DNA from 2 places in the Lysinibacillus phoenicis genome. Region 1 is predicted to be linked to the other one. Evidence: riboswitches for the same ligand, from Rfam matches in the RefSeq annotation. Region 1 holds a riboswitch; the other holds the start of a gene.
What was found. Region 1 has a riboswitch for cyclic di-GMP ahead of ABC382_RS01215 (amidase). Riboswitches for the same ligand answer to the same signal wherever they lie in the genome.
Positions count from the first base shown of each region.

Region 2: it holds a riboswitch for cyclic di-GMP, as region 1 does, so the genes downstream of both, ABC382_RS18520 (methyl-accepting chemotaxis protein) here and ABC382_RS01215 (amidase) in region 1, are expected to answer to the same signal.

Region 1 covers NZ_JBDFMP010000002.1:10,978-15,409, forward strand. Annotated here, with positions in the region: gene ABC382_RS01200 (coiled-coil domain-containing protein) at 1-466, shown strand, start outside; gene ABC382_RS01205 (M20/M25/M40 family metallo-hydrolase) at 603-1,718, shown strand; gene ABC382_RS01210 (chemotaxis protein CheW) at 1,744-2,232, shown strand; cyclic di-GMP riboswitch class I at 2,370-2,461, shown strand; gene ABC382_RS01215 (amidase) at 2,505-3,386, shown strand; gene nspC (carboxynorspermidine decarboxylase) at 3,432-4,432, opposite strand, start outside.
Region 2 covers NZ_JBDFMP010000002.1:3,419,983-3,424,414, forward strand. Annotated here, with positions in the region: gene ABC382_RS18500 (MFS transporter) at 1-398, shown strand, start outside; gene ABC382_RS18505 (alpha/beta-type small acid-soluble spore protein) at 473-676, opposite strand; gene ABC382_RS18510 (YehS family protein) at 860-1,354, shown strand; gene ABC382_RS18515 (hypothetical protein) at 1,504-1,698, shown strand; cyclic di-GMP riboswitch class I at 1,927-2,012, shown strand; gene ABC382_RS18520 (methyl-accepting chemotaxis protein) at 2,120-3,871, shown strand; gene ABC382_RS18525 (SDR family NAD(P)-dependent oxidoreductase) at 3,861-4,432, shown strand, end outside.

The DNA of each region.
Region 1 (4,432 bases):
AATCCAAGAAGCTGAGGAAGCAGGAGAAGTAGCCTTAACAAAGCTAGGGCAAGCGGCAGCTTCATTACATTCTGCCAGCGGATACTCCACTTGGGATACTTTTTTTGGCGGTGGACTCATTGCCACTCACTTAAAGCACGATGCACTCGATCAATCGGAGAACTACTTACACAGTGCTCAAATTGCCTTGCAACGTTTTCATAATGAATTATTGGATGTTCATGAGATGTCAACAAAATCACTCCATGTGGAGACAGATGGTTTCGTTAAATTTGCTGACTACTTCTTTGATGATATTTTTTCAGCCTGGTCTGTCCATTCTAAAATTTCAACTGCAAGGGAACAGGTATCACGTGTGCAAGATGATGTACATAATACAATTTGGCGCTTACGGGATAAACATAACAAAGCAGTGAGCTATCTACAAACGATAATAGAAGAAAAAGAGGCTATTTTAAATGTCTAAGGAAAGTCTGAGGATTTTTTTCTCGGACTTTTAGTCTGTCGGATTGTTCAAGTGATTTCAACTCTTCTGACGTTGTGCTAAAATAATACGTATACTATAACGTGGAAGAACACGTAAACTAAGGGAGTTTTACAACATGACAAGTCGTTTAGTAGAAGAGTTTTTTGAGCTCGTTCAAATTGATTCAGAAACAAAGCATGAACAAGTAATTGCACCAATTCTTGTAGATAAATTAACTGCACTTGGATTTACAGTCATCCAAGATGATGCACATACGCGTAATGGACATGGAGCAGGCAATATTATCGCCACTTTAAAAGGTACTCTAGATGTGGAGCCAATCTATTTTACTTCTCATATGGATACAGTTGTTCCAGGGAAAGGCATTCAACCATCCCTGCGTGATGATGGTTATATCGTATCCGATGGTACGACAATTTTAGGTGCTGATGATAAGGCAGGCCTAGCAGCACTCTTTGAGATGGTCAAGCGATTAAAAGAGCAAGATATAGAGCACGGAGATATAGAATTCATTATTACCGCTGGTGAAGAGAGCGGTCTTGCTGGTGCTAAAGAGTTAGATCCATCTAACATTAAAGCAAAGTATGGCTTTGCGGTGGATAGTGATGGCAAAGTAGGTGGGATCGTAACAGCCGCACCATTCCAAGCGAAAATTTTTGCAAAGATTATTGGCAAAACGGCACATGCTGGGGTTGCTCCTGAAAAAGGTATTTCCGCTATTACAGTAGCATCTAAGTGTATTGCTCAAATGAAGCTTGGGCGTTTAGATGAGGAAACGACAGCTAATATTGGACGCTTCGAAGGTGGCCAAGCAACGAATATCGTATGTGATGAAGTGACGATTCTAGCTGAAGCACGTTCCATTGATCAAGCTAAATTAGATGCCCAAACAAAGCATATGCAGGAAACATTTGAACAAGTTTCCGCTTCATTAGGCGCACGTGCAGAAGTGGAAGTGAAGCTTATGTATCCTGGATTCCGTGTAACAGAAACAGATAAAGTTGTGCAGGTTGCTATGGAAGCTGTTCGCAATATTGACCGTACACCAACATTAGGTATTTCTGGTGGAGGATCGGATGCGAATGTGATCGCAGGATTTGGTATTCCTACAGTGAATTTATCTGTCGGATACGAGGATATTCATACAACAAATGAAAAAATACCAGTCGAAGAATTAGAAAAATTAGCAGATTTACTCGTTGAAATCGTCAAGGAATCTGCAAAAAAATAACAGTCGAATAGAAGGATGTGAACGCATGGAAAGTGTCAAAGCAGTCGTTTTTGCTTGTGGGACAGAGGAATATGCGGTACCTGTAGAGCAAGCGATATCAATTGAAAAATTAGAGCATGTAACACCTATTCCTCATTTACCGAACTATCTTCTAGGCTTTACAAGAATTCGAGGTGAGCTTGTACCCGTTCTCGATTTTGAACGAATACTATACAACCGCTCCTCCAATACAGCAACTGCTCGTATTATTGTGATGAATACGGACGTTGTCAATTATGGATTACTTGTTACAGAGGCTCGTGAAATTCTTGATTTTGATGATTCCATACTGCAACAATTGGGTCTTGTCAATTATAGTAAAACGCGCTACTTTACAGCTGTAGCTAATCTAGAAAATCGTATGATAACATATGTTGATCCAAAAATACTGGTTAATTCATTAGAGGGCATTCGGGAAATTATCGATTATTTACACAAAATGCTTGAAAATGAAAAGGAAAACGTAGAGGCTTAAGTACTCTACGTTTTTTTATATTTGACTAGTAAATTTAACCTGTATTTTATCGTTTTTACCTGATCATACATGTGACAATTATGCATTATACCTACAGACAAACCGTTGCTAGCCGCGTATGATAATGAGTAAGAAAAAACTGAAAAAGGCAAACTTCACCGAAAGGGAAGGACGCAAAGCCATGAGTCTAAACACTATTTTTTCAGTGCATGATTGTCAGGTTGCCAGGTTCTGTTCTAGGAGCCGTGGCGAGTAGAATGGAGTTAGTTTGTATGAAGAGACAATTAAAGTTGTGGACAGCACTAATCGTCATCATGATTAGTTCATTAGCTTTATCAAGTGGAAAGGTTGATGCAATGGCTACACAGGAAAAGGCTACGTGGCTGTGGGATACATCCCTCATCATGGATGACCAAGAAAAAATATTATTATTTTTAGAACATAACGATGTTAAAAAGGTTTATCTGCAAATCGATCAAGGCATAGCGAACGATGACTATAAGCAGTTTATTAGCAACGCTTCTGACAAAGGTATTCGCATTTATGCATTGGATGGTGCTGCAAGCTGGGTTTCAGCTGAGGGTAGTCGAAGCCAAGACGAGTTGTTTAATTGGTTACATACATATAATGAGAATTCAACTGAATCTGAGCAATTTTCTGGGGTTCATCTTGATGTTGAACCTTATTTAAATAGTGGATGGAGCTCACATCAAGCACAAACGATAGGATCCTATCAAACACTAATAATGAAAGCAAGTGAGCAAGCAAATCAGTTACAACTTACTTTAGAAGTAGATATGCCATTTTGGTTTGATGAAGTTCAGTATCATAACGAATTTGGAAAAGGGTTATTAGCTGATTGGGTCATTGACCATGTGGATAGTGTGACGATCATGGCCTATCGCGATGCTGCAAAAGATATTATTTCTATTGTTGAGCATGAAATTGCTTATGCTTCCACGATGAATAAATCGATTGTAATTGGTGTAGAAACAGGCGCTTCAGAGGAAGGGCAAAATATTACTTTTTATGATAATGGAGAAGCTTATATGAATGAACAGCTTATACTTGTTCACCAACATTTTTCAAATAACGATGCTTTTCATGGAGTAGCCATTCATTATGTGGAGAATTGGATGACCATGCGGCCATAAAAAAAGTCCTTCCAGTGTAAAACTGGAAGGACTTTTCTATTGGTATTAGGACAGTCGACCACTGTAGTCCTCGAATTTAAATTCACGAATGACTTTAATACCTTCTTCATCATTATAAGAAACGATAGAAGGGAGGTTGACGCCGTTAAACATATGGTTTTTCACCATTGAATAATGGGCCATATCTGTGAAGACAAGTCGATCACCTGGTTTTAATGGCTCTTCAAACGAATAATCGCCAATCACATCACCAGCAAGACATGTAAGTCCACCTAAGCGATATGTGTGTGCGAATTCATTCGCTTGACCAGAACCAATGATCATTGGGCGGTATGGCATTTCAAGTACGTCAGGCATATGACATGTTGCTGACGTATCTAAAATAGCAAGGTCCATCCCATTTTTTTGAATATCAAGTACTGTAGCGACTAAATAGCCTGTATTAAGCGCTACTGCTTCACCTGGCTCTAGGTAAACAAGCAGGTTATACTTTTCTTGAATATAATTAATGATGTGAACAAGTTTCTCTACATCATAATCTTCACGTGTAATATGGTGGCCACCACCAAAGTTTAACCATTTCATTTGGTGTAAAACATCACCAAACTTTTCTTCTACTACTTCAATAATACGCTCTAACGTATCAGAGTTTTGCTCACACATCGCATGGAAGTGCAAGCCATCAATGCCGTCAAGCTGTGATTTATCGAAGTTAGCTAAAGTCGTACCAAGACGGGAATTTGTATAGCAAGGATCGTAAAGCGCAGTTTCAATTTCAGAGTACTCAGGATTTACTCGAATACCACATTCAATTGTTTTACCTGCAGATTTCACTTTATCCTTGTACTGTGCCCATTGGTTAAATGAGTTAAAAACAATGTGATCCACATATCCTAGAAGCTCGTCCATTTCATGCTCAATATATGCAGGAGCATAAACGTGAACTTCCTTGCCCATTTTTTCATAGCCCAGGCGTGCCTCATGCAGTGAGCTGGCTGTAATACCTGCTAAATATTCCCCAACTAAAGGGAATGTTGAATGCATTG
Region 2 (4,432 bases), 3.4 Mb from region 1:
TGACATTTGGTAGATTTATGGATCGCTTTGGTGCGAAGCGATCGTTTGGTATCTTTTTATTAGCATCTGCTTGTGCAGTGTTCCTTTATTCCTTTGCCACTGGTGCAGCAGCTATATTAATTGGTGGTGCGGTTGTAGGATTCTTCTCTAACGGAATGTTTGCAGGGTATGGTGCATTAATTAGCAGCTTCTATCCAGTACAAATTCGCAGTACAGCAACAAACACGATATTTAACTTTGGTCGAGCTATTGGTGGATTTTCACCAATCTTTGTCGGCTATATTTTACAAAGCTATGATATGACAGTTGTAATGATTTACTTAGCAGCACTATATTGTATTTCCTTTATCGTTATGCTCACGCTTAAAAGCTCCAGCAAGGAAATGCAAACAGCATAATTTTTAAAATCACGAAAGAACGAATTCCACTTCTTCAAATGGGATTCGTTCTTTTCTTATTAGTTTTTAATTAATTATAGTAAACCTTTTGAACGTTTCTCAGCGATTTCTACAAGGCGTTTTGTAATTTCTCCTCCTACGGAACCATTTGCGCGAGAAGATGCTTCTGGCCCTAGCTGAACGCCAAACTCTTGTGCAATTTCGTATTTCATTTGATTGACAGCTTCATGTACACCAGGTACTAGAAGTTTATTTGAACTGCGGTTATTGTTAGCCATTTTTCTCACCTCCTTGAGTTTAGAATGGTTGCTAACGTATTTTTCATACATTTTAAAAGAAGGAAACGCACACGCTAATTGCTAACAACAACAACTTGTGGAAAGCTAGCAATAATCAGCAAACTCTCTGTTATAATAAAGCCTGGCTCATTTCTATAGTAGGAGTAAAAGGAGGACAATATAATGACGAATAATGATATTTTAATTCGCTTACGCTATGCACTAGATATAAAAAATGTTGATATGGTGGAAATTTTTAAATTAGGCGGACTCGACTATTCGAAAGAAGAAGTCTTAAATATGCTCATTAAGATTAATGATGAGGAAGAAGCGCCAGAAGAATACATCAAATGTAATAATAAAATGCTTGAAGCATTTTTAAATGGATTAATTACTTTTAAACGTGGACCACAAAAATCAAAAGATGGTCAGCCTGAAGGACCGCTACCTGTGACAGGCAAAGAAAGTCCAAATAATATGCTTTTAAAGAAAGTAAAAATTGCCTTAGCGTTAACAACAGAGGATATGCTCGAAATTTTATATGATGGTGGAATCAAAGTTACAAAAGGTGAATTAGGCGCTTTATTAAGAAATCCAAGCCATCGCAATTATAAAGAATGTGGCGATTCATTCGTTCGGAATTTTTTAAGAGGCTTAACATATAAGTATAGAGAATAAAGCATAAATGCCTTGTCAATAGAAATCAAAAAGTACCATTTTTTTCTTTAAATTTTGTTGACATTTTGTGACGAAATTGTGTACAATAAAATTATCACAAAATGTTCACAAAAAAGATGAAAAATGTTCACAAACAAAGGGGTGCTTGTATGATTTATTTTGACATCTTATTGGTAGCTATTGCATGTGTTACAATGCCTTTTATTGTTGCAGTAATGTTAGATATTTTTTATGCAGAACGAAAGAAAGTTCGTTTTTCATTACGACGTACTTCAGTTTGGTATATCACTATGTTTGCACTATCCTTTATACCATCTGTTTTACTTGTTACACAAAACGTATAATGTATTCAAACACTTAGGGGTAAGTGAAATGATGAAAAATAGACAGCTACAACGTTAAAAACAGTTGTAGCTGTTTTTCTTTATGAAAAGAAATGGTGAATGAATGCTTCACGTTGCTGTATTTTCAATCAATCAACCATTTGTTAACGAAGGGTAAAATAGTATAAAGTATGTATATTTTACCTGGATAGCATTGACTACTTTTACCTGCTGTGTTAATTTTGGGAGTGGAAATATAGGCAAATTTACTGAAAAGTAGAGACGCAAAGCTACAGGTCTAAGGCAATAATTGCTAGGATGGCTGGGTTGCAAAAGACTGCTAGTTATATCCATCAATTTCTAGTTTATGTTCTTTTATGCCTATTTCTTTTGAAATAGGTTATTTTTTTGCAAAAAAATCATTGTAAGGGGGAAAAAGATCATGAAGTTATTAAAAAATGCCTCATTAAAAAACAAACTTTTACTGACGGTTACAATTGTAGTGTTACTGCTCATCGCCATTATTACTTCGCAAAGTATTAGCGAATTAAATAATCGGATGACTGTCGACTTAGAGCAAGAGTTAAAAAGTGTTGGTTTATTGACAGCTATGAATTTAGATAGTGATGAAGTAAAAGATTTATTGTCTGAAAAAGGGGAAAAGAACGCTAAGTTTACAAAGATCCAAAAACAACTCGATATGATCCAGGAACAACAAGGTATTATGAGTTGGAGCTATATTTGGGACGTTCAAGATGAAGGTGGGGTCAACCCAATCGGTTATACAACCAATTTAAATGAGGTGTATGAAGCCGGTGAAATTTTTACTGATTTAGCGGATGAACATGTTGAAACAGCAAAGAAGGCTATTGAAAATAATAGTACGGAAGTAACTGATATTTTTGAAGATCCTTTTGGCTCTTGGAGAACCGTTTTTAGTCCAATTAAAGATGATAACGGACAACTGATTGCATTATTAGGAATTGATTACTCCGCTGATTATATTAATACGATAATTAAAACAAGTGTTATTAAACAAATTGTTATTGCTATTATCGGAATATTAATTTTATTAGTTTTAGTTTACATAATTATAGACCGTCTTTTAAAACCACTTAAAAAAGTAGTAAATGTTGCAAATCAAGTTGCCAATGGCGAATTAATCGATGTGGATTTAGATACGTCAAAAGATGAAATTGGAAAATTATCTGAGTCCATTCGTACAATGGTTGCTAATTTACAACATATTATTTTAAACATAAGAAATACTTCAAATCATGTTTCTTCAGCAGCCAATCAATTAACGGTACATGCTGGGGAGACGTATAATAGCTCCACAAATATTGCACAAGATATGAAACTAATCACTCAGAATGCTGAAGCTTCTATGACCATGACAGAAGAAACAGCTGCTGCAATGGAAGAGACAGCTACAGGTATCCAGCAAATTGCTGACTCTGCTAACACGGCTGCGGAATCTTCTATTTCGGCTTCGCAAGCTTCTGAACGAGGTAATCAAGTTGTACAGCAAGTTATTGCACAAATGGAATTAATTAATGATTCTGTTGAACAAATAGGGACAACAATTAATGGTTTACATGTCAATACGAAAAAAATAAGTGAAATTGTAAGCTTGATTACTGCTATTGCCGATCAAACAAATCTGTTAGCATTGAATGCCGCTATTGAAGCAGCACGAGCAGGTGAGCATGGTAAAGGCTTTGCTGTTGTAGCCGATGAGGTGAGACGTTTAGCTGAACAATCTTCACAGTCAGCAACAGAAATTTATAATCTAATTAGTTCTATTCAATCTGATTCTAACGCTTCGATAACTGTAATGGAGAAAGGGAAAGCGGATGTTAAAGTGGGTATGGCATTCACGAATGAAGTAGGAGAAATCTTTAAAGAAATTCTTACTTCATCAGAAGAAGTAGCTAGCCAAATACGTGAAATTTCAGCTGCCTCACAACAAATCTCTGCCTCATCAGAGGAAGTAGCGGCATCTGTCAATAATATTAAACAATCGGCAGAGCAGTCAGCAGAATTCTCTTCAAATGTTTCGAAATCTACACAAGAGCAATTATCTACAATGCAGGAAGTAAAGGATGCCTCTTCTTCATTAGGAAAAACAGCTGAAGAGCTACAAGGGCTTGTTGCAAAATTCAAATTGGAGAATGATCAGGATGGAAATTAACTTTACAGGTAAAAATGTATTAATTACTGGCTCAAGTAAAGGAATTGGCAAGGCCATTGCATTAGGCTTTGCTCAACATGGTGCGAATATTTTAATCAATTATATTGGGAATGAGCAAGAGGCAGAAGCTGTACGTGCTGAAGCAGAAAAGTTTGGTGTGAAAGCTTTAACTTTCCATGCCGATGTTTCTAACTCACAAGAAGTACAAGCGATGCATCAATTTATGGACGAGCACTTCGGGGAAATTGATATTCTTGTAAATAACGCCGGATTTGCACAGGGATCTAGCATTACAGATTTAACGGATGAACAGTGGGATAAAATGATTAAAGTTCATTTATATGGTTGCTTCTACAATTGCCGTGAAGCAGCTAAAAGAATGAAGGAACGCAATACAGGGAAAATCATCAATATATCATCTGATATTGGCAGCCTAGGTTGTGAAGAATTTACTCATTACTCAGCGGCAAAAGGCGCTATCAATGCTTTTACAAAGGCATTAGCTAGAGAGTTAGCACCTTCAATACTTGTCAACGCTGTTGCTCCTAGTGGAACATTTAC